DNA from 3 places in the Paenibacillus sp. S25 genome. Region 2 is predicted to be linked to each of the others. Evidence: predicted binding sites of a transcription regulator. Region 2 holds the regulator's gene; each other region holds the start of a gene.
The links. Region 2 encodes LexA, which represses DNA repair genes until DNA is damaged. Its sites were predicted from a motif close to CGAACATATGTTCG; they were not measured.
Positions count from the first base shown of each region.

Region 1 (10,546 bases), 410 kb from region 2:
TTCATATTGCTCAGGCGGCTTATTTGGCAGGTCTCCCGCAACTGCCATCTGTTTATTCCGCTTTTGATGGTAAAGGGAACTTTGATGAAGAAGGCTTCAATAAAGCGATGGAGCGCCAACGTGTCGTGTTGGGAAGAATGCTGGCAACAGGTAAACTTACGCTATCCGAATATAACGAGGCGCTTCAATTTGATGTGAAAGCCACTCTTGCGCCACATCGCGAAAAAAGTTATAACACATTTCCTTATTTGATGCTGGAGACAGAGCGGGAGGCCGCCCAATTGTTAGCGCTCCAGCAAAATCCCGATATCACGGCAGCCGAGATTTCCAAGCCTGAGCATGCCGAGCTTCTTCAAAATACGCGAGAAGAGTTGCAACGGTCCGGATATCGAATTTATACAACGATAAATAAGAAAATTTATAACAATATGCGGCAGATTGCAGCCAATCCACAAAATTTTTCTCCATACAGCAAGAAGAAGGGATTAGAGCAGATTGCAGCAATCATGATTGATCATAAAACAGGGGCTATACTCGGTATGATCGAGGGCAGGGATTTTAATACCGAGCAAATGAACTATGCAACTCAAATGACACGTCAGCCCGGTTCTGCCATGAAGCCTATTGCTGCTTATTTACCTGCTTTGGAAAAGGGCTACACTCAGCCAGCCGGTCTTATTGATGATTCACAAATCATATTGAAAGACGGGCGTAAAGGTTATCATATTCCTAAAAATTATAACAGACGGTACGAGGGGCTTATGACAGCCCGTGAAGCACTCAATCGGTCAATCAACATCCCTGCGCTGAGGCTGTTCTTATATGAAGTTAAAATTCCAAACGCTTGGAATTTTGTGCGTTCTCTTGGAATTACGACGATTCAGCCGCAGGATGAACATGCTCAGACAGGGGTTTTGGGTGGACTAAGCAAAGGGGTATCCGTGGAGGAACTGACCGCAGCATATGGAACGATTCCCAATATGGGTGTATATAATGCACCTCATCTGATCAGCAAAATTACGGATGCCGACGGGAAGATCGTGTATGAATTTAAACCGCAGACGAAGCGTGTATATTCGCAGCAAACCGCATTTTTGATGACGGATATGCTCAAAACGGTTATATCAGATCCGAGGGGAACTGGTAAACGCCTGCAAAATGCTTTTAAAAGCTACGGTGCCATTGATATCGCCGGTAAAACCGGTACGACACAAAACTTTGGTGATGTGTGGTTTATGGGGTACACACCTGACGTTACACTAGGCGTCTGGGCTGGTTACCGTCAACAGGTTAATACATTATCTCAAGAAGGCCATTCCAGAGCACAGTCAGTGTGGGCACTGATCATGAATGAAGCGGTCAAGGACCAGCCTGAGCTTTTTAAGAATAAGCACTTTATACGGCCGGAAGGTGTTGTAAGAGTTACGGTTTCTAGCCTTACAGGTAAGCTGCCAGGGCGTTATTCCCGCCAATCGGGTCAACTCGTGACTGACTGGTTTAATCAAAAGTATGTGCCTACCGAAGTTGGAAGAGAACAGCTTCCGCGTTCTGCTAGACCAGTGGCCCCTTCCAAACCAGATATCAAGGAAAAAGAAGTCCCAGAGGTTGAGGTACCTGCAATAGATCAAGAGAAAATTCCAGCAGAGGAAACGGATCCTGCTGTTCCTGACGCAGACACAGAGCTAGATATGCCTAATGAGAATAACGATGTGCCATCAACAGATACTTCGCAACCTTCTGTTGAAAACGAACAGGGGACTCCTTCTGAATCGGAAAGCCAGAGTGAGACTCCAAAAACCCAATCTGACGAAGTTATTTATCCAGAAATAATATCTGATCAACCCAAAAACTAAACGACAGGAACGGTTTAGTTTAAAATGCCGTTCCCGACAATGTCTACAGTGACCTGCGGATGAAAACGGACATTGGGGTATTCTTTATTCCAATCCACACTTTTCCATACTGCTGGATGATGGGCGATCAACTGTCTGCCTACGCCAAAGGCATCACATCCATTTTTCTGAAGTGTACGGATAATTTGTTCCGCATCCTGGGTCATGATTTCGGAAAGCTGACGGTTCAGACGCTGTACGTTAGCTTTATCTTGAAGATGGTTTCGTGCATATTCAACAATATTGATTGGCAATTTCAGGTTAAGATCCACATCAATTTGTCCATCGCGCTGAACTTTCACTTTAAGGCTACGTTTGAGATTCTGAATGTTAGCCTGATACGTAATAAAGTTTTGCACATCACCGACAGGTCCTGGATGTATCCTTTTTACAAAGCGAGCTGTATTTTTCCACTTTCCAGTCATCAGGACATATAAAACACCTTGCTCACTACTTAGGCTTCCTGTGAACTTTTGTCCGTGAAATAAGGCAATTCCACGTGCTGTAATATCTTCTCCTTCTTTGGAAAGATAGGGAAGCACAAAATCTTGACCCGGATCTAGCATTGGGGGGAGCAGGGTCTCCAGTGTCATTTCCGGGAACATACACATTTCCTCAAGGCTTCTGATTTTTTTGGTTATAAATTCGCCAATCAAGAGGCTACCTATGCTTTTTTGATCTATTATTTCTCCAGCTAATCCATCTACAATAGCTACCTTGACATGGGAAGTCGGATGGTCAGGCTCACGATACAGCACATCCAGATAGGGATATAGATCTTTTCGGGCCAAGCTTGTACCGTACAAAATAACTCCGTATTTGAAAAAGCGGATATCCCCGGTTACTTTGGCCCGGATTTTGTCTGTACTTTGCCGAACGGAATAGCCGGTGCCTGAATGAATTTCATTGGTGCTTTTACCTTGAGTGTTTTGAGAATCGTCTACTACTTCTAGCGTTTGCAACAACACGCCTTCAGGAGTGAGATCATAAGCCGATGCATTTGCCAATCGGGCATCCTTCAAACTGTCCTGATCCCAGCAGCCTGTTATAAAAATGAGTAGAGTCAGCATTCCAAGCGCTCTGCTCTTTTTTTTCATGTTTCAGGTCCCTCCTTTTTTTTGAAGAGATAGGATAGGATCAGCAGCAGAAAAGGGAGTGCAATTAGGAAAATATAAGCAGAATTATTGGCTATGGAACCAATAAGCTCGAAATCTTCTCTTCGTTGAGGCAAATAGGCAATACAACATGAGGCGAGCACAACAAAGGGAACCGCTTTTTTGTGACTTTTCTGCTTGAATAGATAGCTTATTCCGTAAGACGCCGCATAATAATAACCACTTATAGCGCCAAAGATCGAAATGAGCCAAATCGGCAGAAAAATAAAATCGACCCGATCCATCGTTCCCAGCGGAATGGACCTGAGCAAATAAATGACTGGCTCCGGCATTAATTCAAGCTGTTGGGGGCTGAATACGGTTGTACAGGTAAATACGGTAAAACAATACAATAGTACCACGATCGCGTTAGCTGCCAGGATTGACTTGAGCTTGCCTATACTTTTTCCCTCAACCATGGGAAAGACGACAAGAATGAACTCAAAACCAAACATTGCTAGGAGCGTTTCTTTTGAACCGGCAATAATACGGGGCCATCCCGCCTCAGTCAGAGGTAGCAGATAAAGTGGGTTGGACTGCTTTATACCATAGCTAATTAACAGTATCATGGGCAAAATCAGAAATGAGATTAAAACAAGTACTCGGGCAATCGTTCTTAAATTTTCGCGAACCAGGTATATACTGCTAAACAAAAACAGGGCGAGTATAGCCCAACGGGGAGTATATTGCAGCATCCAGCGGTTAATGACGTCATAAGCGTTCACAAGAACCGAGGTACCCATGAGCAGATAGTAAGCAATGTAAGCCACAGTCAATCCTTTTCCAATCCAGGAACCAGTAATCTGGGTTAATATTTGATAAATCGAAGACGAGGGAAAACGTCTTAGCAGGAGCCAGCACATTAAAATAATGAGTTGAATCAGAAGGCCGCCAATAATGACAGATATCCAACCTCCTCCTTTAGCTGAAAGGTGCATCTGGTAAGGAAGTGACAAAATGTCTACGCCAATCTCAAACTTGATAATGAGAAAAAACAGTTGACCCGATGCAATGGTACTTTCTTTATTCACGTCGTTTCCAGCTCCTAGAGTCGTTCTGCTGCTTCAATTTTTGGGCTTGGGAATCATATGGTCGCTGATGGAATGTCCAAATCGGAAAGCGGATAAAAACATCTTTCATATCACCGAGCCGGAATGGTGCAAGAGGAGCAAAATAGGGCGTACCAAAGGTCTCCAGCTTGCAAAGGTGGATGGTAAGAAAAAGTAAACCGAAAGCAATGCCAATGTATCCAAACAAGGCTGCAGCAATCATCATCGGAAAACGAAGGATACGAACCGCTGAGCTCATTTCATGAGAAGGCACTAAAAAAGAAGAAATGGCTGTTAACGAGACGACGATGATCATCGTATATGACACGAGACCTGCCCGAACGATAGCATCTCCGATGACGAGACCGCCAACGATTCCAATAGTTTGACCAACCCGACTGGGTAGACGAACCCCAGCTTCGCGCAGTACCTCAAAGATCAATTCAAGCAGCATAGCCTCCACAATCGCTGGAAATGGAACGTTTTCCAGTGATTTTTTGATGGTATGCGCCAGCTCTAATGGCAAAATAGCTGAATGAAAAGCAATGGTCGCAATGTAAACGGCAGGCAGCGTAAAAGCGATCAAAAAGCTCATCATTCGAATCGTTCTTAGAAATGAACTAATAATCCAACGACCGTGATAATCATCTGGGCTTTGGTAAAATGCAAAAAAAGAAACGGGAGCTATTAAAGCAGTAGGGCTGCCTTCGGCCAAGATCGCTATTCGTCCCTCCATTAGATTGGCGGTCACACGATCCGGTCGTTCCGTGCTGAGCTGTTGAGGGAAGAGGGAAAAAGGGTTGTCCTCAATAAACTCTTGAATAAAACCGGGGGGGAGCACCATATCGGAGGAGATCGCTTTAATTCTCGTTTTCACTGCTTCCACTAGCTCAGGATTAGCCAAGTCTTGAACATAGACAATAGCGATTTTAGTCCGGGTTTTAGATCCCACATAAAAGTAGCGTACAACCAGTGACGGTGTGACAATTTGTTTGCGAATCAGATTCAGATTAATGGATAACTGCTCAATGAATCCATTGTGCGGTCCGCGAATAACCCCTTCGTTTTCTGGTTCGTCCGTACTGCGAGCATACGTTTTTTCGGAAGAAAGGATAAAAAATTCCTCCGCTCCATTTATCATAAAAATGCAATATCCCTGAATAAGTGAATCAGCAGCATTTTGAAGGTCGGTGTCTTTTTGACTGCTCAAGGTGGTGAACATTTGATGAGAGACTGAATCGATTTTCTCATATAAGGCACTCAGGATATGAGTTTGAATCATCTCCTGATCTACGAGCGAATCCATATAGAGCAGCATACCGTCTTTGCCGTCAACGGAAATCGCCTGCTTTTTTAAATCATCCGTGTAAAAAAGTGCTTGCTCAATAAAGGAAACATTCCTACTTAATTCACCCGAAGCTGCGTCATGTCCAGCCAAGAGAGCACCTCCTTTTTGGATGAGATAGGCATAATGTGTGTCAAATGGATTGAGTTTATCCATGATCTGGTGACTTATCCATTCTCGAATCAACTTCACTTCACGTAACGCAATAGTTTTATACTAGAATTTAGGTTGATAAATGGGAGGTGGGTTGGTTGTTTTGCAGGGATTGAAAATTAATCGTGCAAGAACTAGAGACGAGATTACAAGGGGGCTTAATCTTGAGTGGGGTCAATTCCCAGATAATGTCCCAGTTTCCGTCGGACCTCGCTGCGAGCAAAGGATGAAAGCATGAAAAATCGCCTTTGATAGCCGCGGCACACATACAAAACCTCTATGCCTTCATGATTTCGGATTTCGCTGTAAATTTTAACCCCTAGTGTTTTCATTCGCGCCTTTGTCTCTGCTAATTGAACAGCTACGCGCTGTTGTACTCCAGTCAGGCTACGAACATACAAATCGGGCATTTTTAGGGGAGAGGTATTTATAATACGAATGTCTCGTTCCAGCACATCCAGCACAAGAGTTAGAAGTACACAGATCTTGATCAGCCCTGCGTCTTCTTCAGAAGGCAAAGGAGCTTTATTCTTGTGGTTCAGTATCTTTTGGTTTGGCATAAAAATCTCCTTTACTCCGAGTAAGAATACAATATATAATTAGTATATAGAACATATGTTCTGTTTATGCTTCCCTCATCATAGGAATTTTTCCATTGCTTAAGCAATCATCAATTATTGGAAAAGTGGTAGGGAGCGATATCCTATGTGCCATTGTGTAAAGAATTCATGCGTTTATCGCCAATGACAGTCAAACAGAATTTATGTTAAGCTATTGGATAAAAACTTACATAAAAGGGGAGATCGTTCTGGCTGCGGTCAGCCTTTACTATTTAAATTAAGAAAGTGGAGAAAGAAGGTATACATATTGTCACGTTCGTTATATGCAGCTTTATTATTGTTGAGTCTCATTTGGGGCGGTTCGTTTATGTTTATCAAGGTGTTGTTGCTACATCAAGTAGGGCCGTGGACGATTGTATTTCTCAGATCCAGCTTTGGATTTATTTTTATCGTCTTATTAATGCTACTTATGCGCAGGCCGTTTAAAATCAAAAGCATTCCGTGGAAATCGGTTATTCTGGTAGCTTTGGTCAACATGGTTTTGCCATGGACATTGATCGGTTTTAGCGAGACCAGAATAGCTAGTAGCATGGCTTCTGTATTGAATGCCACCACGCCAATATGGACCATGTTGGTGGGGCTTGTTTTTTTCGGGGCTATTTTTCATCGAATGCAGTGGTTAGGAATGGGTCTCGCTTTTGTAGGAATCATTATTTTATTGGGTATTAATCCTGCATCTATTATTTCTGTTGATCCTGTGGGTTTTGGATGTATGCTGCTTGCGACTCTCTGCTACGGATTTGGAACACAGCTCTCCAAACGTTTTCTCTCCAATCTTTCCATGTATCAGGCTACTTTTTCGACACTGTTTGGTGCTGCGGTAGGGGGTGGCATTATGATGGCAATTGTGGAGAGACCTGATTTGTCGATTGTTTCTGACCCAGGTGTATTGGGTTCTCTTATAGGACTGGGAGTTTTGGGATCAGGAGTAGCATATATTTTGTTCAACTACATGATTTTGCGGGGGAGTGCGGAATTTGCTTCTTCGGTGACGTATTTTGTACCAGTAAGTGCCATTGTATGGGGCTTTTTGCTCTTGAATGAACATATCGGCTGGAACGTTCTGACCGGGTTGGTTCTTATACTTGGAGGCGTGTTTATGGCCAACCAGCGTAAAACCGCCAAATTAAGTGGATAATAATCTAAACAGAAATAAAATACGCTTTGGTTATTATATTAAATGTGCATTCGCCAAACCTTCGGTATAATGCGTTAATTCGCACATACAATAAAGCATGCTCACACATAAAATAAAATATGGTGCAGCAAAAAAGCAAGCTGTTTAGCAGGTGACAAGGTGTGGTATAATAAATTATAGAATTATATGCACCACAGAAATGTCGGAGTTTTATTCCACAAAAGAAAGGATCAGGATACCATGTGTCCCCGAAGGATACTTCCCCAAAGGACGATTTGGAAACGATTTGATCTGTCTTATACTTAGCTTTTCCGCGGAGTAACGTCAAGTTGCGAAAGCCAACTCTGCGGAAGAGGGGATTGTACATGCGAAGGACCAAGTCCTCCAGGCACATCTTATCCGGTAGCTTCCGTAAGAGTGGGTTCATCCACATCAAACTTACGAGAAACCGAGGGAGCCTGTATGAGGAAAACTTACGAATCTATCGTGAACAATGGAGCACTGAGACAGATTGCTGTCATGTTGCTCGGAACATGCATTTTAGCTTTTACGTACTATCACATTAATGCTCAAAATCATTTGTCAGAAGGCGGATTTGCAGGCTTGGCCCTGCTGGGACATTACGCGTTTGGCATATCTCCAGCATGGAGTATGTTGCTGCTTGATATTCCCGTCATATTGCTGGCATGGGTACTGAAGGGCAGAAGATTTATGCTGCTTGCGTTAATCGGAGCCGTCGCTTTTTCACTGTTTTATGCAGGATTTGAGAAGTATTCGACTCTGGTTATAGATCTACATGGAAATCTGCTGATAGCTGCTCTACTTTGTGGGGTGCTTACAGGTTTGGGAGCCGGAATCGTACTGCGATTCGGTGGAGCAACCGGGGGCGATGATATCTTATCTCTGCTGATCAGTGAGTGGCGCGGGTGGAAAATCGGCAACGTGTTTATTGTCAGTGACATCATCGTACTGGGATTATCATTGTTGTATCTGCCTATGAAGGAAACAATGTTTACAATACTGGCTGTGTGGCTTGCCGGAAAAATAATTACATGGACGACCACGTTCCAACTGCACCGACCTGTGAAAAAGGTACTGCCAGCGGCTATTCCCGCTAAAAAGGTGGTTGCCAAAACAGTGCCGGTCGTCCACAGCCTTCGTCAATAAGGAAAGGGTGTTACGTCAGGAGAGAAATCTTCTTACGTAACACCCTTTCGCTGTATTCAGCTTCTATCAGGAAGGCTTTAAAGTTGAATGAATGCGTCCATTCCGGTCATGAATAATTGCAGAAATCTGTTGGCGTTCTACAAAACTTTGAGCTTCGTCAATCGCCTCATTTTTGTGTTTAAAGGTTGAAATGGACTGATTGTGTCCCTCTTCTTTGATTGCCCAGTGATCCTCGTGCGGCACCACATGAATGGGTTCCTTTGCATCGGAAGAAGCGGAATGATGGTTGTGCAGATTTTCGCTTGAATGCTGTTTTTCATGTTTTGTCGGTTTCTCATCTTGCTCGGCTGGATGATTATCGTTCCATTCCTCGGCTTGGGAAGTGGCAATCGCAATCGAGCGCCCTTCTTCATAGCCGTCACGGAGTAGGGCGTTAGCAATATCGACGGCTTTTTCTCGCACACGAGGCTCTAGGTTTTTCATGGACGGAGGGTAATCATGTTTGTTCCAAGGCATAGTTGCACACTCCTTATAACAGATGATGTATTATGTATTACCCGTTGTCGGCTTAAACAAACGGAAATCAAAGAAATGAATATATTGTAAAATGTATCTTGAGAAAAAGCGTATAATGGTGTGCAGAATACCAGAAAAAGGAGTGAAGCATTTGCTTGCCTGGGGTTTTGTTTTTTTGCTGACTATCATCATTCATACTACAGATAGCTTGTCCTATGCTCTTCGGCTTGGTGGTTTGCGAGCGCGTCGGATTGGATTGGCGTTAACCGTTGCGGGAATGCTGCTGTTGGTATCACGCACCTCTAACATGGCGCAGGGGCCTTTACTCGGAGGGATGGTCGATCAGGCTAAAGCTGCAGCACAAGTAGGCGGAACGGATATTAGACTGGAACTATATATGCATGGGGTACTGCTGGCAGCAACCGTTGGAACCGTGCTTGCTATATTACTGTATCCAACAGTGGTACGCATGTCAGCCAGATGGATTGTGCATTTGGAGCATACCGGATCTATTCCGGCTTTGATGCGTCATTTAATGCTGCGAAGTCGCTGGAAACATGCAGGCTACTACATAAAGCGCCCCACCTGGTCAATGCTTACTTCACTGATTAGCGGAGCGATACCCAAGCGTCTAATTATTCTGAATATAGCTGTCACTGCGATTTATACAACAGGAGTAGTATCCGCTTTATATGCATCATTTCTGTGGCCTGCTCAAGGTACAGCAATGTCAATGTCGTCAGGTCTAATCAATGGCGTCGCAACGGTATTACTGACCTTGTTAATTGATCCAAGATTGGCGGTTCTGTCGGAGAAAACACTACGAGGGGAGCTACCCTTAACTCGGATGAACAGCATGTACGGCTGGATGATCATCTCGCGCTTGGCAGGTACTTTATTAGCCCAGCTATTGCTAGTACCGCTAGCAATTTGGCTTGGATGGGTAATGAGTTAAATTGCTAGCTTACGTAATGATGTGCTGCCACATCCCAAAAAAGGCTGGCCCGTGATCATCTATTAAAGATAGATGATCACGGGCCAGCCCCAATGATTCTATGGCTATTTACTGTTCAAATAATGACTTATATGCTCCGTATCCTTCACGTTCCAAGTCTTCTTGAGGCACAAAGCGGAGCGCGGCGGAATTTATGCAATAACGCAAACCATCTGGACCAGGACCATCATCGAATACATGCCCTAAATGGGAGTCGGCTTCACGACTTCGCACCTCGGTACGGATCATAAAATGGCTGAGATCAGTTTTTTCTTTGACATTGTAGCTGCGCAATGGACGGGTAAAGCTGGGCCAACCGCAACCTGCGTCAAATTTGTCCAATGAACTGAACAAAGGCTCTCCTGATACGATATCCACGTAAATACCTTCACCCTCATGATCCCAAAACTCATTTTGAAAAGGGCGCTCGGTCGCGTTTTTTTGTGTTACTTCGTATTGAATAGGCGTCAGCCGATCTTTAAGATCGGATTTATCAATCTTGCCGGACCAATTTTGCT
Region 1 covers NZ_CP073683.1:3,646,310-3,656,855, reverse strand. Annotated here, with positions in the region: gene KAI37_RS16120 (transglycosylase domain-containing protein) at 1-1,853, shown strand, start outside; gene KAI37_RS16115 (Ger(x)C family spore germination protein) at 1,868-2,989, opposite strand; gene KAI37_RS16110 (GerAB/ArcD/ProY family transporter) at 2,986-4,077, opposite strand; gene KAI37_RS16105 (spore germination protein) at 4,070-5,533, opposite strand; gene KAI37_RS16100 (YhjD family protein) at 5,752-6,153, opposite strand; gene KAI37_RS16095 (DMT family transporter) at 6,461-7,351, shown strand; gene KAI37_RS16090 (YitT family protein) at 7,814-8,518, shown strand; gene KAI37_RS16085 (DUF2188 domain-containing protein) at 8,585-9,034, opposite strand; gene KAI37_RS16080 (lipid II flippase Amj family protein) at 9,186-9,989, shown strand; gene msrA (peptide-methionine (S)-S-oxide reductase MsrA) at 10,098-10,546, opposite strand, start outside.
Region 1: the regulator LexA is predicted to act here: its motif matches at 6,202-6,215, upstream of KAI37_RS16100 (YhjD family protein).

Region 2 (10,546 bases):
CTTGACGGGGGAGCCAATTATAGTGAGAAATGCGTTAGTAGTTAATAGCGGGTACAATGGCGCGAAGGAAGCACTTTGAAGTTTTATCATCTGACTTGTGAATTTGAAGACCTCGAAGGTGAAGAAGTAAGTGTACCCGAAGAAAAGTATGGTCTATTTGTTGTTGGGCGATGAGGTTAAAGTTACAAAGCAGGGAGACTAGGTACAGGCAGAACGGATCTTAAAGTGAAGTGATAAGAATTAACCACACATAAAGTGTTAAAGTCGGATATCGAATTATTTGCAGCTGCGTTAAGTCTGGTAAGAGTATATGTAGTTCAGCCATTGGGAGAGGATTTAATATCGGTTATAGACTATGGTGGTACCCAGGAGAAGTTTTCTCCTGAGTTAATTAAGATTAACGGATCTTATTTCTTTCGTGAGCAGTTTGAATTTAGAGTGGACGCGAAAAAGAAGACTTAATCAAATGTGTATTTTTCATGTCAGACAAAGCTCCCCTTACTTTGACAGTCATTAAGCTGTATGTTTATTAATGAGTATTAAAAGAAGGAGAGGACAAAAAAATGAGAATGAAATTAGGAAGGAAAGCTACTTTATGTTTTTCCACAATCGCTCTCTTGTTTTCAGTTATTGCTCCGTTGTCAGCTTCTGCAGATGCAGCAACTGTAACGTTTGACACTTACAAAAATTTTACAAATAAAGAAATAGTTTTATCACAATCAGTAATATTTAAAGATGACACGGCATATACAGATGTATCAGTTACAGGGAAAAGAGTGAAATTTTCAATTAATGGTTTGGAGAATCCTTTTAATGCTAATTATTATAATCGTTTGGTCTGGACAAGTGATGAAAATACACCGAGTATAGAAAATACGTTATCAGTAAAAATTGCACCAAAAACAGGGAGTCTTTACGGTTCCAGTAGCTATGAGAACCTTTCTCTGATAAAACAAAAGATCAACTCTGATTCAAAAGTATATGGATGGATTCAATTAGAATCAAAAGAGTGGGCTAAAGCAGGATCAGCTATAATTAAATATTAAAAAATCCTTAACGTTTGAGGTAAGTGAATGCTCAAATAAAACAGAAATCTCTGCTAACCACAATTGGTCGGCAGAGATTTTTCGTTGAACAGTTTGAATTAGAGTAGATGTGAAAGGCTCAACCGGAACTGGTTGAGTCTTTTTTTATACCCAATAAAAAATAAATATACAAATATTTAGAATAAATTCATAGATAAGCAAGTTTGTGTTTATACAGGTTTTTAAGAATGATTTATCTTCGTAATAGTTCAATATATTGCTAGGAGGAGATCAAGTGATAAGTAAAATTAAAGCATTATGGAGTATTTTAATTGTAGTGATAGTGTTCTTGAATATGTCAGCATTAGAGGTAAAAGCAGAAGTTGTAAGCGATGAATGGTCGATTAAAACGACTACAGAAAATCCTAAGGCGGTAAGTGCTGTTTCTGAATTGAATGGCAAGATATATATTTTCGGTGGTTCTTCAGGATCAAACCCATATAAGGATGTTCAAATTTATGAGCCGAAAAATAATATATGGGCCTCAGGAAGTAGCATGCCTACGGCTCGTTCTACAGCAACTTCCGTTGTTTATGGAAATGATATTATGTTATTGGTGGCTATACAGGTAATGCCTTTAGCTGGACAGGAGGCTCCTCAGTAAATAATGTTGAAGTTTACAATACTCAGACAGATACATGGAGTGTTAGGAAAGCTATGCCGCAGGCTTTAGGTTCGTTGACAAGTGTTTTGCATAAGGGAAAGATTTATGTGTTTGGTGGGATGACAACAAATACGCGTTCAGTTGCTACTGTCCAAGTATATGATCCGGCTTCCGACAGCTGGTCAACGAAGAAACCTATGCCGAATACACTTCATGGTTCCTCTGCAGTTGTACATAAGGACAAAATCTATCTTGTAGCAGGTAGACATATTGATAATAATTCAAATGTTTCACTAAACACATTTCTTGAATATGATCTCGATAACGATAACTGGTCAACTTAACCCAATCTTTTGACAGCACGTGGAGGGGCCCAAGCTGTCATTTATTCCAATAAAGTATTTGCTATTGCTGGAAAAACTGAAGCAGGTGGACGTAGTTATGAACTTAATACAGTAGAATCCTTTGATTTTGAACAGAATAAATGGTCTCCTGAGGCTAGCTTAAAGCAAGCCAGAAGTGGGGCAGGGGCTATAACATTAGGTGGACAAATTTACGTTATTGGAGGAAGTCAGAGTACATTGGCTAATTCTCCGGTTAATACTATAGAGATATTCGGGAAGATTGACGGTTCCACACCTGAGCCGACACCAACTCCCGAACCAACTGATCCATCTCTACCAACTGGGGACCGTGCAATTCTGGTGGTTACTATGACAACTGGTTTGGAAAAGGAGTTTGACCTAAGCATGAAAGAGGTCAATGACTTTATCTCATGGTATGAGGGCAAGCAGGCTGGTTCTGGATCGGCTTCATACGCCATTAATAAACACGATAATAATAAAGGTCCATTCAGCAGCCGAAAGGATTACATGCTATATGATCGTATCCTAACATTTGAAGTAAGTGAATATTCTAAATAAATTTAAAAGCTCTGCTAACCTTAATTGGTCGGTAGAGCTTTTAACTGTTCACGCCTCTTATAATGTATCAAGGTATTCTTTCTGGAATTTGATAAAATCTTCCACACCATCATGATAGGTAAATCTACCGCCATTTTTATCAATAATCCAGTTGATCTTCTCGTCATTTAATAAGACTCCATACATGCAGTGATGAAGCAGTTCAATTTGTTTTTCATCCCTAATTCGGATCAAGTGTTTTTCTTGTTCGTCTATGAGGTACCATTTCGTTTCTGTTTTATCTACATCCGCATCCACATACAGTATTGATACCGACAAGGGAAATGGCCAGTCAAACCAATGTTCTCGCTCGTCTTCTCTATAGCCTTCAAATGCCATGGTTATTTCCTCCTACTTGGATAATTTCCTGATTAGTTAAATGTATCTAACGTGGTGCGATTGTACGCTTTATTGAAAACTGTTTTTTGGGAACTCGCAGCTATCCTCAGCCTTTGGTATCTTGGCACCAATGCGGTGAATGACCTGCCGTTTAAGGCTGGCACGAACTGCGATGCGTCTGTTTAGGCTGGGTTAATGGGGGGGGAGGTCCGAACTTTATTGTAAATCCCTCATTTGCTCAATTTGTAAAGGCGATGCTGGTTCAAGGGAGAATTTTCGGCAGCAGCTCCTTTGGACAATGGACGACGTAGGCTTTTAGGAATACACACATTAAATTTACTGCTATTCTTGTCTTATCCTATTGGCTCAGGAATATCGCCCCCATATTCTTTCCATGGCTTTACGTGCGCCATCGTAAACTTCCGCAAAAGTTTAGTGTAACTTTGGCAACCGTCTATTCCGCTATTGTTGCATAATAGTTGTGCCCGCTTTCGTCGTTCATTGTTCTGATCTGTAATAGTATACGGAAACGCCGGGTAACAAAGAAGTTGAACGCTTTGTTACCTGATATCGAACGCTACTACCAATACTCTACAATAATTCTGCTGAGCGAAGACGGGTGCCCAACATGAACGAACTGGAGATAAAGACAGGTAGCAGTGTAGTGGGGACATAAAGGCACGTGTTTGCTGGCTTTGGGAAGAAGGGGACAACAAAGCGATATGCGCTCTATATTGTAATCATAGAGGGCTGGGATGGTGACCAAAAGATCATTACATTTTCCTCGTCTAGAAATAGGCATTATACGGTATTAAACCTCCAATGATCTAGAGTTTATTTTTTGTACGCAGAATATAATTTGTGCATAACACATCAGGAGGCTACATACATGTCAAAAAGACTCGAAGGTAATGGATTATGGGTAAGCAGCCGCATCAACATACCGGAACATAAGGAAGCGTATCTAAAACTCATGAAAGACCGTCAAAATACGGCCTTTTTATCGTTGGGGATAAGATCAAAGTAACAAGCCAAGGTACTTGGAACTGGACAGAACGTTTAATATCGTAAGGCGAGCAGCCTGACCTTACATAAATTCTTTTGAAATATCACCAAATCGTTGCATAATCCGAAAGAATGGGTGATACCCTAATGGCATGCACTGACGGGGTGTTTATTGTTTTGGAATATAGTAGAATTCATTAATTGAATCTTGAGGAGTGAAAAATATATACTCGAAGCCATAACTCAATGCAATTAAATTGAATTAAGGCAGATATAAAGAAGGACTCTATCAGCTAAGTGCTGTAGGAGTCCTTCTTGTTGTTCTTTAGTTGTGGCAATAGTAAAAGTTCTTATCATTGGCACCTTGCTGGATACGCTGATAAGGTGTTTTTTTATTTTCCTAGAAGTCCATCCCATAAACAAAACCTCGCATAGCCTGTGGAGTAAACAAAGGAGGCGTTACGTGTGAGAGGAGTAGAAAGAGGCTACGAAGAAACGGCCGGGAAGATTTGGACATCGATAGCTGCTGTCTTGGCACTCTTCATTTTGTTGGTAATCATCTTGAAATTAATTCTTTTATAAAGATTATTAGGCTCTACCGGTTTATCTGGGTGTGAGCCTTTATTTTGTTTACCTGCATGCCCTATCACTGAACGTATTTATACATATATTAAGGTGAACGACAAATAAAGGAGGTTTAAGACATGGGTGCATATGAAGGTGCAGGTGGCGGCGGTGTATGGACTTCTACAGCGGCAATTTTAGTGCTCTTTATTCTCTTAGTTATCATCACTAAATCACTTTGGGTTTAATTCGTGAAAAGAACTGTTGGATAATACCACTTCACTCATGGATGGCAAATAGTTGAACTCAATGAGCGCATAAGCTATTTGGCAATAGCCACAGTATTCGCTTCTCTTTTGGCGAATACTTGGTGGATTTCCTGCCATAATAGATTTGCGCTTATTGTATTTTGTAAGAAGGGGAATGTTTCATAGAATGGGTACAATCCTTCCTAATACCTAAATCTAATCTCAGATAGGGCCTTATTAGTTTGCAACAATAACTGGTAAAAGTCTTTTATTTGGATAATACGCACGATACTTTGCATATCTTTCAGTATAGTATTAAGAAGATTCAATATACTTTTCCAGCGGTCATTTCTTAGCTTTTGTTTATATGGCAAATTTACATAACATTTTTCCCATTAGTGAGTTTATTATTAAAATTGATTCTTGAGATGGGGTTATAATTACGGCGATACAATTTTAGTAGGATTATTCATCCAAAACAAAAAGACTCTATCCAGATATCGACAGAGTCTTTTGTATGAATATTTGTTTTTAGGATGGAAAAAGTGTTTCGGAATCTGCGGAACCGCCGTCACCAAGCCAACGGTTAGGACCTGCAAATGAGAAAGTTTTCCCGTTTCCAGATATTTTGACATTAGCGATTTTCCAACCTGGTTTATACCCAGATCCATCAGTTCTAATAGTAATTTTTCTGATGTCACCTAGGTTACTAGTGCTGATTCTTGTTGTATCGGAATCTCCTTGTTCAAAGCTACCATTGAGTGTAGCGGTAGCATAATCTCCATTAGAACCATACAGAGTTATAGAGATGTTCGAGTCTGTTCCCGCATCTTTGAGATTGGCCGTATTTACAGTAACGACATATTCAACATTAGCAAAAGGCGTAACAGACTCTAAACTTCTATTTGAGTCTTGTAATGAACTATAAGTGTCACTTGTGACCTGATCTGCAAAAGAAGGTGCAGCAAAAGCTACAGAAGTGTTGATCGAATATCGAATTGTTTTCAGCTGCATTAAGTCAGATAAGAGCATCTGTAGTCCAGCCGCTGAGTAGGATATGATGGAGGTTGTGGAATACGGTGGTGGGCAAGTGGGGCCTTATAAAATTTAAAAATAAAAAATTGAGCAAACAATGCAGCAACGTACAAATCCTGGACGGATTTACAGCCAGAATACTTAAGTGAAAAAAGCTGAAGCAAGTTTGAGGGCTATAGGTGTGGTCAGTTGTACACAAAGTTTTTGAGTCAAGAATTTTGCTGCTTTGACTGGGTACTATTTCGCTTCTGTTTTAACTAGTGGAAGCATAGTTGAATATGTCGATGGTATTTAAAGGAAGGCAACTGAATTTAGCAGTTCTATGGAATTTAGGAGTTGGGTGTATCGTTTAACACAAAAAAAGCAGGAAGAATCCTTCCCGCTTTTGCTTGAAAACGATTATTAGCGTCTGCGTTGTCTATCATTTACGCTAAACAGATTAACAGCCAGTGCGTTACCTCTTGCACGCGCAATGGCTCTTTGAGTGGAACGGATGTTTAATCTTCTTCTTCTCAAATCACGTTTGCAATGTCTTCTGCTCATATTATCACCTCCCTTCAAAGAAATGAAGGTGCGGTTAAATCTTAGTGGCGTTTATGCTTACGCTTGGAAATTTTGATATTCAAGGCATTGGTTGCTAGTGCATTTCCGCTTCCTGTTTTAGCAGCTGCGGCTTGAAAGACTTTAACGACCAGATATCTGTTTTTCCCGATGCGATGCTTATACGTTTTAACTCTATTTCTGATCATCTGCATATCTCCTTTGCTTAGTTCTGCTATATACATATGTCAATTGTGATAGTAATGTATCAGCATAAATCTATTAAAAGCAAAAAGAAGCTAGTACCTATATTCCTAATGGTTAATAAAAAACTCATGCGAACCTGTCTTCGCCTTTTCAACTTTACGTTGCAGGAGAATGTTACAGGCAGGTCGGCATGAGTCTAATAGTATAGATAAAGATAATAGGCAGTTAGTATGAAAATGATTTACTATTAAGAGTGTTAAGTTTTTTCTCGTAGTACGCCTCTTGAGCAAGAATATGATTCAGTTGTTCAGAGAGCTGTTTATATTCTTGGCTGTCTTCTGGATAATTATTTCTTTCGAAAATTACAGCTTCGAGTTGCTTTTCTAAATACCTGAAATGGATAAGTATTTGTATGTACTGAATACGGTCGTAGGTTGTTATGTGGGAGTTCTCTTTTGCATACAAATGATCCATTGTTGGAACTACACAGCTTATGGCAATAAATATCACAACAAACGCTGAAATTACAAGTTTTTTCATTTAATTCCTCCTACAGAGCTATGAGTAATTAATATACCATATTTATCTAAAACAAAAAAAGATCTATTAGTTTTGCCCATGACAGTATAGCTGCTCAAGATCAGTGGGGGATTATTTGAGATGAGGAGGCTGATTTTATAGTAGAAAAAATAGGAATAGGTTGCTGAAATGAAAAAATAGTTGTGAGATACATAATAGCAATACAAAACCGGCTTGCCCTAGGCAGCCGGTTTTGTATTAGTGGAAAGAATAACGGGGAAGAAAGAACGAGAAATCAGTGGAAGTCCCGGAAGAGTCCTACAACCTTGCCCAAAATGCTGACGTGTGTCAGGCGAAGCGGTTCAAAGGCTGGATTTTCAGGTTGAAGCCGGATATGATCTTTTTCTTTGTAGAAGGTTTTAACTGTAGCTTCGTCTTCATCTGTCATAGCTACAACAATATCACCATTATCAGCGGTCTGCTGCTGACGTACGATTACATAGTCTCCGTTAGCAATCCCAGCCTCAATCATGCTTTCGCCTACAACAGATAACATGAATATTTTATCCTCACCAACAAAGTGTTGGGGAAGAGGAAAGTAATCTTCAATATTTTCTGTCGCCGTAATAGGAAGACCAGCGGTTACTTTGCCGACGACGGGGACACGACTAATGGAGTAATTAATCAAGTTGCTGTTATCCGATTCGTCTTGACCGAGTAACTCAATAGCCCGTGGTTTTGTAGGATCGCGGCGAATGAGTCCTTTTTTCTCTAAACGATCCAAATGACCATGAACCGTAGAACTGGAGGCTAATCCGACAGCCTCGCCTATTTCGCGTACAGAAGGGGGGTATCCCTTTAGACGCACTTCATTGCGGATAAATTCAAGAATGGCCTGCTGGCGGCTCGAAATCTTAGACATACCGTATCAACCCCATTTAGTAACGTTTGGGAAAATTATAGCATAGAACCTCCGTTCGTACAAACATAAGTTCTAAATAATCCCTGAAAATAATTGCGAACTTTTGTTCTCTTTTCTATTGAACAAAACAAATGTTCGTGTTATATTGTGAAAACATAAGAACAAACGTTTGGAGGACACAGCCAATGATGAAATATAGCACTTATCAAAGTATTTTTCCGATGAATTTAGAAAATTTACAGGAGACCCGAAAAGAGGGGAGAGCGCGTTTTATGCAGATTATTACCAATACTCTTTTACTTAAGCTTCTTATTATAATGATTGTTGCTTGGATTGCAGGGGCAGGTGTACTTACGGTTTTCGCAGCACCTTCAGCTTCCAAAGAAGAAGTGACTAAACTGACCGTACAACCTGGGGATACGTTGTGGGAGATTGCCGCAAATCATAAACCGGAACGAATGGATACACGGGTATATATAGAAGGAATTGTGCGGATTAACAGTTTGGAGGATCGGGGAGTGCAGGCAGGTCAGGTACTCAAGCTTCCTAACTTCTGATCTATAGACTATTAGAGCTTGTCAGGGAGCGCAATACGGGAGCCTTGACAAGCTCTTTTCTACATGTCAAAGTGTATTATATCTTTGCTTTTATGGAGGGGACACAATTTGGATATAGACAGCTTGGTACAGCGCATTAATGAATTAGCGCGCAAAGCAAAATCCGAGGGTTTGACGGAAGTGGAAGCCACAGAGCGCGCCAATCTTCGGGAAATTTATTTAGGTAACATTCGCCGTAATTTTAGGCAGCAGCTTGAGACGATTGAATTTGTGGACGATGATACATCGAAAGGGAATGACGGGCTGAAGCATTAATGTTGTTAAAGCGCCCAAGCCTGCAATTTGCCTTTTGTTTTAGGTACCTTTCATGGTATCTATATAGATCAGCTTTGAGGCAATTGTTTTAATGTAATATATCTGGGAAGGAATTGAGAGATGGCCCGATCATTTGAAAGAAAAGTACGCAAAAACACAGCGCATTTAAATAAATCGCGCAAAAAGCAAGGTATTCAAACCATTAGCGGCACAGGTTCTGCAATGGATATTTTCCGTGGCCGTAACATTACTGTGCCAATTATGCTGGCTGGTCTTTCTGTATTGTACATGCTTATGAGTTACTTTTTGACTAAGACCGGTATGCGAGGGATGGATTGGCTTGTATTCGGCCTGTACTTGATGCTGGCTGTTATCTTTTTTATCCGTCGTCCTTATCTGAAAGTGGGAAAGGATACTCTCTATATGCTGAAAGGTGGTAGAGAACGTCCAATGACGGCAGGGGACATGAAAGCCATCAAGATTGAAAAGGGTTACGTAACTGTTGAAAGAAAAGGTAAGGGCGGTAATTTTATTTTCACAAAATCATTAGGTCGCTATGACACGGATGCCATTGCAGAGCGACTTGAGAAGTTTGCGCTATCCAATCAGATACAGGTAGACAAGAAATAACTGATTTAGCCTGTAGCTCTGTAACAAAGGCCGTATGATGTTATTTCATATAACATGCTGCGGCCGCTTGCTTAATATGGGCACACATAACGATTCAAATGCTTAATCAAGCAAATAGGCGTACATATACTGTGGAAAGAGAGTGGATAATTCAGATGACGATTCAGGCGGTAATGTTTGATCTTGATGATACCCTTTTGTGGGATGAACGTAGTGTAGAAGAGGCATTTGATGCAGCGTGTCAAACAGGCTCCCGTGAAGCAGGTGTTGATCCAAAAACTCTGGAGGAAGCCGTACGTAAAGAAGCACGCGCTTTGTATGAATCCTATGAAACCTTTAGTTTTACTCAAATGATCGGCATTAATCCGTTTGAAGGATTGTGGGCGAATTTTACAGCAGGTGAGCAACCTGAATTCCGCCAATTGGAACAGTTGGCCCCTGTTTATCGAAAGGAATCATGGCGCAGAGGACTCCAGCAACTAGGGATAGATAATGAGAAGTTGGCGGAAAAGCTGGCAGCCCAATTTGCTTCGGAAAGACGTGCGCGTCCACATGTATATGAAGAAACGTTTGAAATTCTAGAACAATTGAAGGGACATTACAAGCTGTTATTGCTGACAAATGGCTCCCCTGATCTACAACAGGAGAAACTGGATGGAGTTCCTCAATTAGCTCCTTTCTTTGATCATGTTGTCATTTCAGGTTCATTTGGTCGAGGCAAGCCTGATCCGTCTATATTCCAGCATGCTTTGGGGCTTCTTGGTATTGAGCCTGAACATGCTTTAATGGTAGGAGATAAACTGACGACTGATATTCAAGGAGCGTTGGCAGCAGGTGTACACTCAGTCTGGGTGAACCGAAACGCTAAAACCAATACCACAGAGATCAAGCCGAAGTTCCAGATCAAGCATCTGTCTGAATTGGACGGAATTATTCAATCGTTAAAATAAGAAATCCATAGTCTTTAGAAACAAGTATTAAGAAAACTCCCTTCGCTCGATTGTTACAGAGCAG
Region 2 covers NZ_CP073683.1:3,239,552-3,250,097, reverse strand. Annotated here, with positions in the region: gene KAI37_RS26400 (hypothetical protein) at 256-462, shown strand; gene KAI37_RS14035 (hypothetical protein) at 564-1,046, shown strand; gene KAI37_RS14030 (Kelch repeat-containing protein) at 1,321-1,689, shown strand; gene KAI37_RS14025 (Kelch repeat-containing protein) at 1,638-2,033, shown strand; partial or broken gene KAI37_RS26790 (hypothetical protein) at 2,043-2,294, shown strand; partial or broken gene KAI37_RS26785 (fibronectin type III domain-containing protein) at 2,367-2,612, shown strand; gene KAI37_RS14015 (hypothetical protein) at 2,670-2,990, opposite strand; partial or broken gene KAI37_RS14010 (YolD-like family protein) at 3,880-3,978, shown strand; gene KAI37_RS14005 (hypothetical protein) at 4,700-4,807, shown strand; gene KAI37_RS14000 (PLAT/LH2 domain-containing protein) at 5,339-5,839, opposite strand; gene KAI37_RS13995 (hypothetical protein) at 6,245-6,385, opposite strand; gene KAI37_RS13990 (hypothetical protein) at 6,427-6,591, opposite strand; gene KAI37_RS13985 (hypothetical protein) at 6,815-7,129, opposite strand; gene lexA (transcriptional repressor LexA) at 7,404-8,030, opposite strand; gene KAI37_RS13975 (LysM peptidoglycan-binding domain-containing protein) at 8,219-8,587, shown strand; gene KAI37_RS13970 (DUF896 domain-containing protein) at 8,696-8,902, shown strand; gene KAI37_RS13965 (hypothetical protein) at 9,023-9,532, shown strand; gene KAI37_RS13960 (HAD family hydrolase) at 9,688-10,482, shown strand.

Region 3 (10,546 bases), 2.0 Mb from region 2:
CCTCGATAGCCCCCGCCCACATAAAAAAGCTTTCGGCACAAACGCCGAAAGCTTTTATCGTTAAATCTCACCAATGGAAAAACTCAATTTGTAATTACCAAACTTCGTAAGCTCATCCAGCATGGTATTTAACTCTGCCTGTGATGACATGCGCAAGCGCATCCAATAACAGCCTTCCCCACTCACCCGATGGATTTCGACAATATAGGGATGCTCCCGGGCAAAAGCCTGGAAAGCACTGTGAGTCGTTCCTGAATTCAAAAAAACCGTAATAAAGGCATGAATCGTCTGTCCAATTTTTTCAGGGTTCCAGCGCAGCGTATAGCCCTCGATAATGCCCGCATCCTGCATTTTTCGAACACGAGCCCCTACGGCTTGGCCTGTCAAATGAACAAGCTGGCCGATCTCCTTGTTCGATAAAGAGCTGTCTTCAATTAAATGATGAAGAATGCGTAGATCGGTGTTATCAGGTACGAATAGTTCCATAGTTATTTTTCCTTTCATGATGAAACGAGAATGCTGGTTTTCCTTTCAACAGGCCGTAGCCTGTAGCTCCTTGCGTCAGATATGATTGTAACAGAAACAAAGAACTACAGAAAATACACTCGGTCAAAAATAACATCCATTACAAAGGAGCTTCCATATATGAAAATCACACTAATCCGCAACGCAACCTTATGGCTGGAATACGCTGGAGTAAAATTTCTGATTGATCCAATGTTAAGCGATGCTGGCGCAAATCCGCCGATTCCCAATACGGAAAATGCCCGCCGTAATCCGCTGGTTCCCTTGCCACCGCAATGGCAGGCGCTCGGACAGCCTGACGTTGTTATCGTCACACATTTACATCTGGATCATTGGGACCCGGCAGCCGTACGCTGGTTGGACAAACAAATTCCCGTCTTCTGTCAGCCCGGAAATGAAGAACAAATCACTGCTGATGGTTTTACACGGGTTAATCCGATTTGGGTGGCTGGTTCTGTGGGAGAAATTGAGATTATCCGTACAGCCGGGCATCACGGAACCGGAGAAATCGGGGAACAGATGGGGTCCGTGTCCGGCTTTGTGTTTCAGGCTCCAGGTGAACCTGTCGTCTATTTGGCTGGGGATACGATCTGGTGCAGTGAAGTCGCGGAAGCACTAGATAAATACCGTCCTGAGTGGACAATTGTGAACGCTGGAGGAGCACGGTTTACGGTAGGTGATCCTATAATTATGACTGCCCAAGATGTAACAGCTGTTGCGCAGCATGCCTCTTATACACAAATCGTGGCTGTCCACATGGAGGCAATCAACCATTGTCTACTAACTCGCTCTGAGCTTACAGAACACATCAACCGTGAAGGTTTGAAGGAACGCGTCCATATTCCGGCAGATGGAGCGACGGTTTCGGGATAATATGTGTGCTGGCATCGGATGATGGTTCCTACATTCCAGACCTAATAAACAAGACACCTCCAGCATCCACATTTTAAATGGGACTGGAGGTGTCTTGTTTTACGATATCGAATTTGAGCTTAAGCAGATCTTTTGTTTTTGTTGTAAATATCGAAGGCAACCGCCAGCAGAAGTACCAAGCCCTTGATGCCTTGCTGCCAGTCAATACCCAGACCGATCAGAGACATGCCGTTATTCAGTACGCCCATGACCAAACCACCGATAATGGCTCCAAAAACGGTTCCGATCCCCCCGGATGCCGAAGCACCGCCGATAAAGCAAGCCGCGATGGCATCCAGCTCAAAGTTCGTACCTGCTCTCGGCGTAGCCGCGTTCAGACGTGCAGCAAAGATCAGACCGGAAATGGCAGCCAGCACGCCCATGTTGACAAATACCCAGAACGTTACTTTTTTCGTTTTGACACCGGACAGACCCGCTGCCTTTTCATTTCCACCCAACGCATACACATGACGGCCCATAATCGTGCGGTTCATGACGAAGGAGTATACAACGATCAGTATGAACAGCAGCACGAGAATGTTAGGTATCCCCGCGTAGCTCGCGAGCATGAAGGTGAACAGATTGATAACCGCAGCCACCACAATCAACTTGAGTACAAATAATGTCTGTGACGGAACCTCGAATCCATATTTAAGCTGAGAACGGCGTTCGCGAATTTCGTTCACGATAAACCATACCGTGAGTGCAATACCGATAATGATGGATACCAGGTTATAACCGGTAGATGAAAAATCCGGCAGGAAGCCTGAACTGATTTTTTGGAAGCCCCCCGGAAATGGAGAGATAGATTGGCCTTCCAGCACGATCATTGTCAATCCGCGAAAGAGCAGCATTCCCGCCAATGTAACGATAAATGCCGGAATCCGTACATAAGCGACCCAGAACCCTTGCCATGCGCCGATTAACGCCCCGACCAGCAAAGATGCAATCACAGCAATCCATGCTGGAAGCTGCCAATCGACCATCATTATGGCGGCAACCGCACCGACAAAAGCGGCTATGGAGCCGACAGACAAATCAATATGTCCAGTGATGATGACCAGCACCATCCCGATAGCCAGCACGAGAATATAGCTGTTTTGCAGAATCAGATTGGTAATATTAATCGGCTTCAACAGCAGGCCGCCCGTCAGCACCTCGAACAAAATCATAATGACGACCAGTGCAATCATCATGCCATATTGGCGGATATTATTTTTAAATAGTTTAGTTATGGTTTCCATGCTTCACGCCTCCTGACTTGGTCATATATCTCATCAACGTTTCCTGCGACGCGTCCTCACGGCTAACCTCTCCAGTGATCCGCCCAGCATTCATGACATAAATCCGGTCACACAAGCCTAGTACCTCTGGCAGCTCGGACGAAATGACCAGCACTCCCTTGCCTTCAGCGGCAAGTCGATGAATAATCGTATAAATTTCATATTTGGCGCCCACATCAATGCCGCGTGTCGGCTCATCCAGAATCAGAATATCCGGCCCGGCGAAAATCCATTTGCTCAGCACCACCTTCTGCTGATTGCCGCCACTCAGATTACCCGTTTTCTGTAAAATGCTCGGCGCTTTGATGTTCATGCTTTTTTTCATTTCCTCTGCAACGACGACTTCCTCCTGCTCATTGACGACAGCGCCCTTCGTCAGCTTGTTCAGGCCAGTCAGCGAAATATTACGCTTGATATCATCCATCAGAATGAGGCCATACTCCTTGCGATCCTCTGTCACATAGGCAAAGCCGTTGTTGATCGCGTCTGTAACCGTGTTGTTCTGGATCGGCTTGCCGTCTTTAATCAGCTGACCGGAAATGTTGCGTCCGTACGACTTGCCAAAAATACTCATCGCCAGCTCGGTCCGTCCCGCCCCCATCAGCCCGGCAATACCGACAATTTCACCACGCCGGATGTTCAAATTCACCTGATCCAGCACCTTGCGGTCTGCATGATGCTCGTGATACACCGTCCAATCCTTCACTTCCAACACGACTTTGCCAATCTCGGCATGGCGCTCTGGATAACGGCTGGTCAGATCACGTCCAACCATCCCGCTAATGATCCGATCCTCCGTAACCTCATCCTTTTTCATATCCAGTGTCTCAATCGTCTTTCCGTCCCGCAAAATCGTGATCGAATCTGATACCTTCGCGACCTCATTCAGCTTGTGGGAGATGAGAATGCAGGAAATGCCCTGTTTTTTAAATTCCAGCATCAAATTAAGCAGATTTTCACTATCATCCTCATTCAACGCCGCTGTCGGTTCATCGAGAATAAGCAGCTTCACCTTTTTTGATAGCGCTTTCGCAATTTCAACTAGTTGTTGCTTCCCGACCCCGATGTTCGTAACTAATGTATTGGGATTTTCACTCAAACCGACCTTGGACAGTAGCTCGCGTGTCCCTACAAAAGTCTCTTTCCAATCAATCACGCCGCCACTGGCGCGTTCGTTGCCCAGATAAATATTTTCCGCAATCGAGAGATACGGGATTAGCGCCAGCTCCTGATGGATAATGACAATGCCCAATTCCTCGCTCTGCTTGATATCCTTGAACTCACATGTTTTGCCCTGGAAAACAATATCCCCTTCATAGGTTCCATGCGGATATACACCGCTCAGTACCTTCATCAGCGTCGATTTGCCTGCACCGTTCTCACCGCACAGGGAATGAATTTCGCCTTCCTTGACCTTGAGATTTACATTTTCCAATGCCTTCACGCCGGGAAAGGTTTTGGTAATTCCCTTCATTTCCAAAATGATTCCAGTCATGGGATACGCTCCTTTCGGTTGGATTCTTACTCTTATTTCAGTCCAATTTGCTCTTTGGTGTAGTAGTGACTGCCGATAATATCCTTTTCCACATTCGTCCGATCCACCGAGATCGGATCAAGCAAGTAAGCAGGAATAACCTTTTTACCGTTGTTATACGATTTGGCATCATTCACTTCCGCTTGCTTACCCTGTAAAATACTGTTGGCCATCACGACCGTTTGCTCCGCCAGCTTGCGGGTATCCTTAAATATAGTTTGCGTCTGCTCCCCGGCCACAATCGACTTGATCGAAGCCAGCTCCGCATCCTGCCCTGTAATGATCGGCAGCGGCTTGTTCGCTGATCCATATCCGACCCCTTTCAGGGATGAAATGATACCGATGCTAATGCCATCATACGGGGATAGTACCGCGTCCAGATTAGCCCCCGAATAGTACGCACTCAGCAGGTTATCCATTCTCGACTGGGCCAAAGCTCCGTCCCACCGCAGTGTAGCGATCTGCGCCATCGTCATCTGCTTGCTGCGCACGACCAGTTTGCCGGAATCCACGTACGGTTTAAGTACAGACATCGCACCATTAAAGAAGAAATAAGCGTTATTGTCATCCGGTGAACCACCGAACAGCTCGATATTGAAAGGGCCTTTGCCTTCCTTGAGTCCCAGCTTTTTCTCAATATATGCCGCCTGTAGCACGCCCACCTTAAAGTTATCGAAGGTCGCATAATACGTCAGATACGGTGTGTTACGAATCAGACGGTCGTAAGAAATGACCTGAATGCCTCGGTCGTGTGCCTTCTGAATCACATCCGTCAGCGTGTTTCCGTCGACCGAAGCGATCACCATAACATTGACGCCCTTGGTGATCATATTTTCGATTTGAGAGATTTGGTTTTCCACCACGTCCTCGGCGTACTGTAAATCCGTTTTATAGCCTTGCTCTTGAAACAACCGGACCATATTTTCTCCGTCTCCTACCCAACGCTCGGACGATTTGGTCGGCATGGAAATGCCTACGTAGCCTTTTTCCTTGCTGCCCGTTCCACTCTCCGCCAAATTACAGGCCGAAAGCATCAGGGCCAAAACCAGAAGCCATACGACAACAGCTCCTTTTTTCATATGAAGTTCCCCTTTCCTCATGTGATGCGGGTCAATTTGAAGGTAAGTGCTGATTAGAGTTGAAATTAGATAGCGCTTACATAAGTGAGGCAACGAGTACCTCTCCTTTTTTTATGTGCAAACACATGGTATCATTCCAGGCCGGGAAAGGTCTTTGCAGGTTTTGAACTTTTTTTATAAAATTTTAACCTTTGTGTGGGGGGAGGGGTTTGCTTTTATAATTCTCTATCATATTATCTAGCCAAATGGGGCTCTATCATAAAAACACAAAATTCTTAACCAGAAGATATTGAACATTCGTTCGCATTAAAGTAAAATTATATTCACATCGTTAAAAATTACGTACGTAACCAAGGAGAATGCTAATGAACTTTAGTTATAGTTTCCCTGCCCTTAGAGGTTTTCAAGCTGGGAGAGAATTTTACACGGTAATGTGTCCTTTACGATTAATCCCTAAGATTTTTTTATTTGATGAGGAAGAAATCCCAGCCGAGCATCGCGCTCAACGCCTTATGAATAAATCTAGGATTCCAGATATAACTAATTATATTCTTGAGAACCCTACAGACTACATATTCTCTTCCTTAACTGCCTCCGTTGATGGCGAGATGATTTTCCAGGAAAGTTCCAAAGAACTTAAAGATATAGGATATCTTACTATTTCGCTCGATTCTAAGTTCTTAATTAATGACGGACAACATCGACGGGCAGCAATTGAGGATGCGTTAAAAATCGCTCCTGAGCTGGGTGATGAAACAATTTCCGTCGTTTTCTTCCAGGATCTAGGACTTATTCGCTCTCAGCAAATGTTTTCGGATTTAAATCGACATGCAGTTAACACAACTTCTTCCATCGGAATTTTATATGATCACCGCGATCAGCTATCAATTATTACTAAAAGTCTGATTGCTGATATCCCTTTACTTGAACGTTATACTGACCGTGAAAGAGTATCTTTATCTAAAAATTCGCCTAAATTATTCGCCTTAAATCATATCTTTAATACAAACTGCCGTCTCTTAGGTAAAGGTAAGGGTCAGATGATCTCAGAACAAGAAAAAGAATTTGTGAATCATTTCTGGCTCCTTCTCTGTGAGTCTATTACAGAATGGGAAGATGTATTAAATAAGAAGACAACCCCCAGAGATCTGAGGGCAACCTCAGTTATTGCTCACGGTGTTTTCTTAGAAGCAGTGGGTATTGTCGGACATTATCTTTACTTCCATCATTCAGATGAATGGCAAGGATTTATTAAAAAGCTTAAACATGTTGACTGGAATCGTGACAATAAAAAAGATTGGCTAGGTCGCGCTTATGGACAAACCGGACGCATCAACAAAACAAATGAAACCATTCAACTGACTGCAAATCTTATTAAATTGAAGATTGGACTCCCATTAACAGAACAAGAACAAAGAATTGAAAATAAAATAAAGGAGGTTCCCCCTCTTGGAACTTAATATATTCAATACAGGAAGTAAATTTATAGAAGCTAAGGAACTGGTTAAAGAAGTTTATTTAGCTGACGAACGGCCTTGGGTAGTTGGGTTTAGTGGAGGTAAAGATTCTACTGCTGTTGTACAGCTAGTATTTCAAGCATTGAGTGAGCTTGATTCTTCCTCTTTGAGTAAAAAAGTGTACGTAATCTCTTCAGACACCCAAGTGGAAACCCCACTTATAATCAATAAAATTACTAGAACGTTAGGACGAATTCAAAGCAGAGCTTTGGAATTAGGATTGCCTATTGAAACCCAAAAGGTTCGTCCTAAAGTAGAACAAACTTTCTGGGCCTCTATTATTGGAAAAGGATATCCAACTCCGCGCCAAAAGTTTAGATGGTGTACAGACCGTCTAAAGATTGATCCAGCAAATCGGTTTATTATAGATAAAGTAGATCAATTTGGTGAAGTCATCATGCTTCTCGGTGTAAGGGATTCTGAAAGTTCGACTCGCGCAGCTGTTATGCAATCACATACTATTGAAGGTAAGAAATTAATGCGACATTCTACTTTACGGAATGCTTTTGTATTTGCTCCGATCCGTGCGTTCAATCTCGATGATGTATGGGAATTTTTGTTGCAGTATGAGTCACCTTGGGGAGACGATAATAATGAGTTGCTTCAATTGTATCAAGATTCGAGCAGTGAATGTCCTCTTGTAGTAGATAAAGAAGTTAAAGAAAGTGCTGGTTCTTGCGGGAATAGCCGATTTGGCTGCTGGACTTGCACTGTTGTTAATGAAGATAAGGCTTTAAGTGGATTTATTAATAGTGGCGTCGATTGGCTTCGTCCACTTTACGAATTCAGAAACTTTTTGGTAGAAATTAGAGAAGATCGTACACAAAGACAAAAACATCGGATGAATGGTGAAGTATACTTAACTTCAAATTTAGACGGAATTTCTGATATTGAAAGTCACCCTAAGATCTATAAATCTGAAATAAAACAATATATTGAAAATAACAATATTAATTTAGCTACAGTTGAAGATCTCGATGTTATTGTAATAGATGATGATGGAAGCAACAAACGATTTGGTGTTGGCCCCTTCACTCTTAACGCTCGAGAGGAAATCTTAAGAAGGCTGCTTCGCACACAGAAGGCCGTACGTAAGCTTCATGACCCCAATATTGAGCTAATCACTATTGAAGAGCTTAAAGCTATTCGTAAGTATTGGCATGATGACTTACAATGGGAAGATCGATTACCTCAAATAGTAAAAGATGAAACTGGTGAAGATTTTGATTGGCAACATGATGACCGCCCAGTTTTCAAGGAAGACCAGTTGACTGACCTTGAGACATTATGCCAAGAAGAAGGAGTTAACCTCAGCCTGCTCAAGCAATTAATCTCTGTTGAAAAAGATTATTCAGGCGTTAAAGTAAGAAGAGGTCTATTTCAATCATTCGATAAAACCCTTAAACAGGATTTCTTACATCTATAGAAGGTGGATAATATTCAATGCAAATTAATAAATTGGTGCTTCGTAATATAGGCGCTTATTACGGAAACCTAAACAAGTTTGATTTTAGAACAACATCTACAAATAATGTTATCTTGCTAGGCGGTAAGAATGGCGCTGGCAAGACTACTATTTTGGAGTCTCTACGAATTGTACTATTTGGTTCGATGGCTTACGGATTTATAACTGATAATGAACCTTATTTTCGCAAAATACGCTCATTATTGAATCGCAGGGCTCTGCAAATAGGTGAGAATGATTTTCAGATTTTACTTGACTATATTTCTACGGAAGACCTCGAGGTCAATCATTACTCCTTAATTCGTAGTTGGAGATTTAAAAATCAAAAAATCAAAGAATACTTTTCAATTCAAAAAAACGGGAAACATTTAAATGCACAAGAAATTTCAGATTTCCAAAATCGACTGCGCGAAGAAATGCCGCCTCGATTATTTGAATTGTGCCTTTTTGATGGTGAAGAAATCTCCAAAATTGTTTCTGAGGAAAAGATTCCTGAATATTTAAGCGAGTCAGGAAAGATCCTTTTTAACTTGGATCTCTTTATGAACCTAGAAAAAGATTTACAAACTTACCGAGTACAATATGCTCAAAAAAATCTGGAAGCAACAAAAGAAATTGATGAGCAGAATAAATTGGGAACTGAAATCAGTGAACTAGAACAGAAGCTAGGAAAGACTGAGGAATTGATTTCATCTAGCGAAGGCGAAATTATAAATTTAATTGATCTGGTTAAAAAAGATAAAAAAGAGTTTGAAATTCATGGTGGTTTAGTTCAAGAAAGACGGCAAGAGCTGGTCACAAAAATAAATTATATTGAAAATACTAGAAAAGCCAACACCGATAAAATTCGTACTTTTGCAAATACATTACTGCCTTTTTATATTGCTCGTACACAATTAAAAGAAGTTGCTCGACAACTTTCCCTAGAGAAAGAGCATGAGTCTTATGAGTTTGTTGCATCAACCTTAGAAAAAAATAAACTTAATGAATTGCTAACCAATCTACAGAAAAATACGACATCTGCAATGATAGATATGGATCAGCTATATGAGGGTATTCTTAATTTAATTCGGCCTGAAAATATTCAATTACTCCACCGGGCTTCCTTTGAACAGCAAAGTGAGATTCATAGCTTGTATAGACAGATTCAAACTTTAGATCCTTCTAGTTTTATCCAATTATTTGATGCGAATACAAAGCTATTAGAAGAAGCACAGAATTTTAGAAAAGCTGTTGAAAGAAACGATCAGGCTAGTGAATTTAAAGATCTACTTGAAAGTATAGAAAATAAGACTAAAAGAATTGAGCAACTAAAGCTTACAATTGAGCTAGCTTCCAGTGAAGTAGACACTTTAAAAGAAAACATTCGAATAAAAACAACCGCTTCTAACAAGATAACAGAAAAAATTAGAGACTTTCATAAAGCTGAGAACTCCTTTGTTATGACTGAAAAACTATTAAATGTGAGCCAACGGTTTAGAGAAAGGCAATGGCGTAAAAAACTAGATGATGTAGCAAAAGAAGCTACAAAAATGATTAACATTCTCTTTAGAAAAAAATCATATATTGAACGGATGCATATAGACCACTCTTCATTCGAATTGCATCTTTACAATAAGGAGAAACAAGAAATTAACAAGGAACGCTTATCTGCTGGGGAAAAAGAAATGCTTATGCTTAGCGTAATTTGGGCAATGTTTCAAGTTTCAGGTTGGAAACTTCCTTTTGTATTTGACACTCTTTTTGGTCGTCTTGATCAAGATCACAAAAGAGCATTGATTCAACATTTTGTACCTAAATGCGGCAATCAAGTTTTGATGTTTACCACAGATTCTGAAATTGCCTCCGAACAATTTGAACTAATTAAAGATATTACTTCAAACTGTTACACGCTGGAATTTAATGAAACTTTGGAAGCAGCAGAAATCGTTCAAGGCCGATACTTTAATTTCACAAGGGAGAACACCCTCTTATGAATTTCACTTTAAAAACTTCCAAATATGCAAAAGATATACTTTTACAACTCCAAGCTTCTACAAGCATTACGCCGAATATATTAATTCGTTATGCAGTAGCTCTCTCTTTAAAGATTGGAGATTCCTCTGCTGAGCTTACACCTATCACAAAAGATTTTACTGATGGGCTTTCTCTTAACCGAAGTACAGTAACTGGCGAATACGATTATATTTTCCGTGCAATGATTACCCAAGCAGCAGGGAAAGAACTCTCAG
Region 3 covers NZ_CP073683.1:1,199,644-1,210,189, reverse strand. Annotated here, with positions in the region: gene KAI37_RS05320 (Lrp/AsnC family transcriptional regulator) at 61-486, opposite strand; gene KAI37_RS05315 (MBL fold metallo-hydrolase) at 646-1,398, shown strand; gene mmsB (multiple monosaccharide ABC transporter permease) at 1,518-2,681, opposite strand; gene mmsA (multiple monosaccharide ABC transporter ATP-binding protein) at 2,665-4,215, opposite strand; gene chvE (multiple monosaccharide ABC transporter substrate-binding protein) at 4,248-5,333, opposite strand; gene dndB (DNA sulfur modification protein DndB) at 5,699-6,793, shown strand; gene dndC (DNA phosphorothioation system sulfurtransferase DndC) at 6,783-8,276, shown strand; gene dndD (DNA sulfur modification protein DndD) at 8,294-10,291, shown strand; gene KAI37_RS05280 (DndE family protein) at 10,288-10,546, shown strand, end outside.
Region 3: the regulator LexA is predicted to act here: its motif matches at 5,624-5,637, upstream of dndB (DNA sulfur modification protein DndB).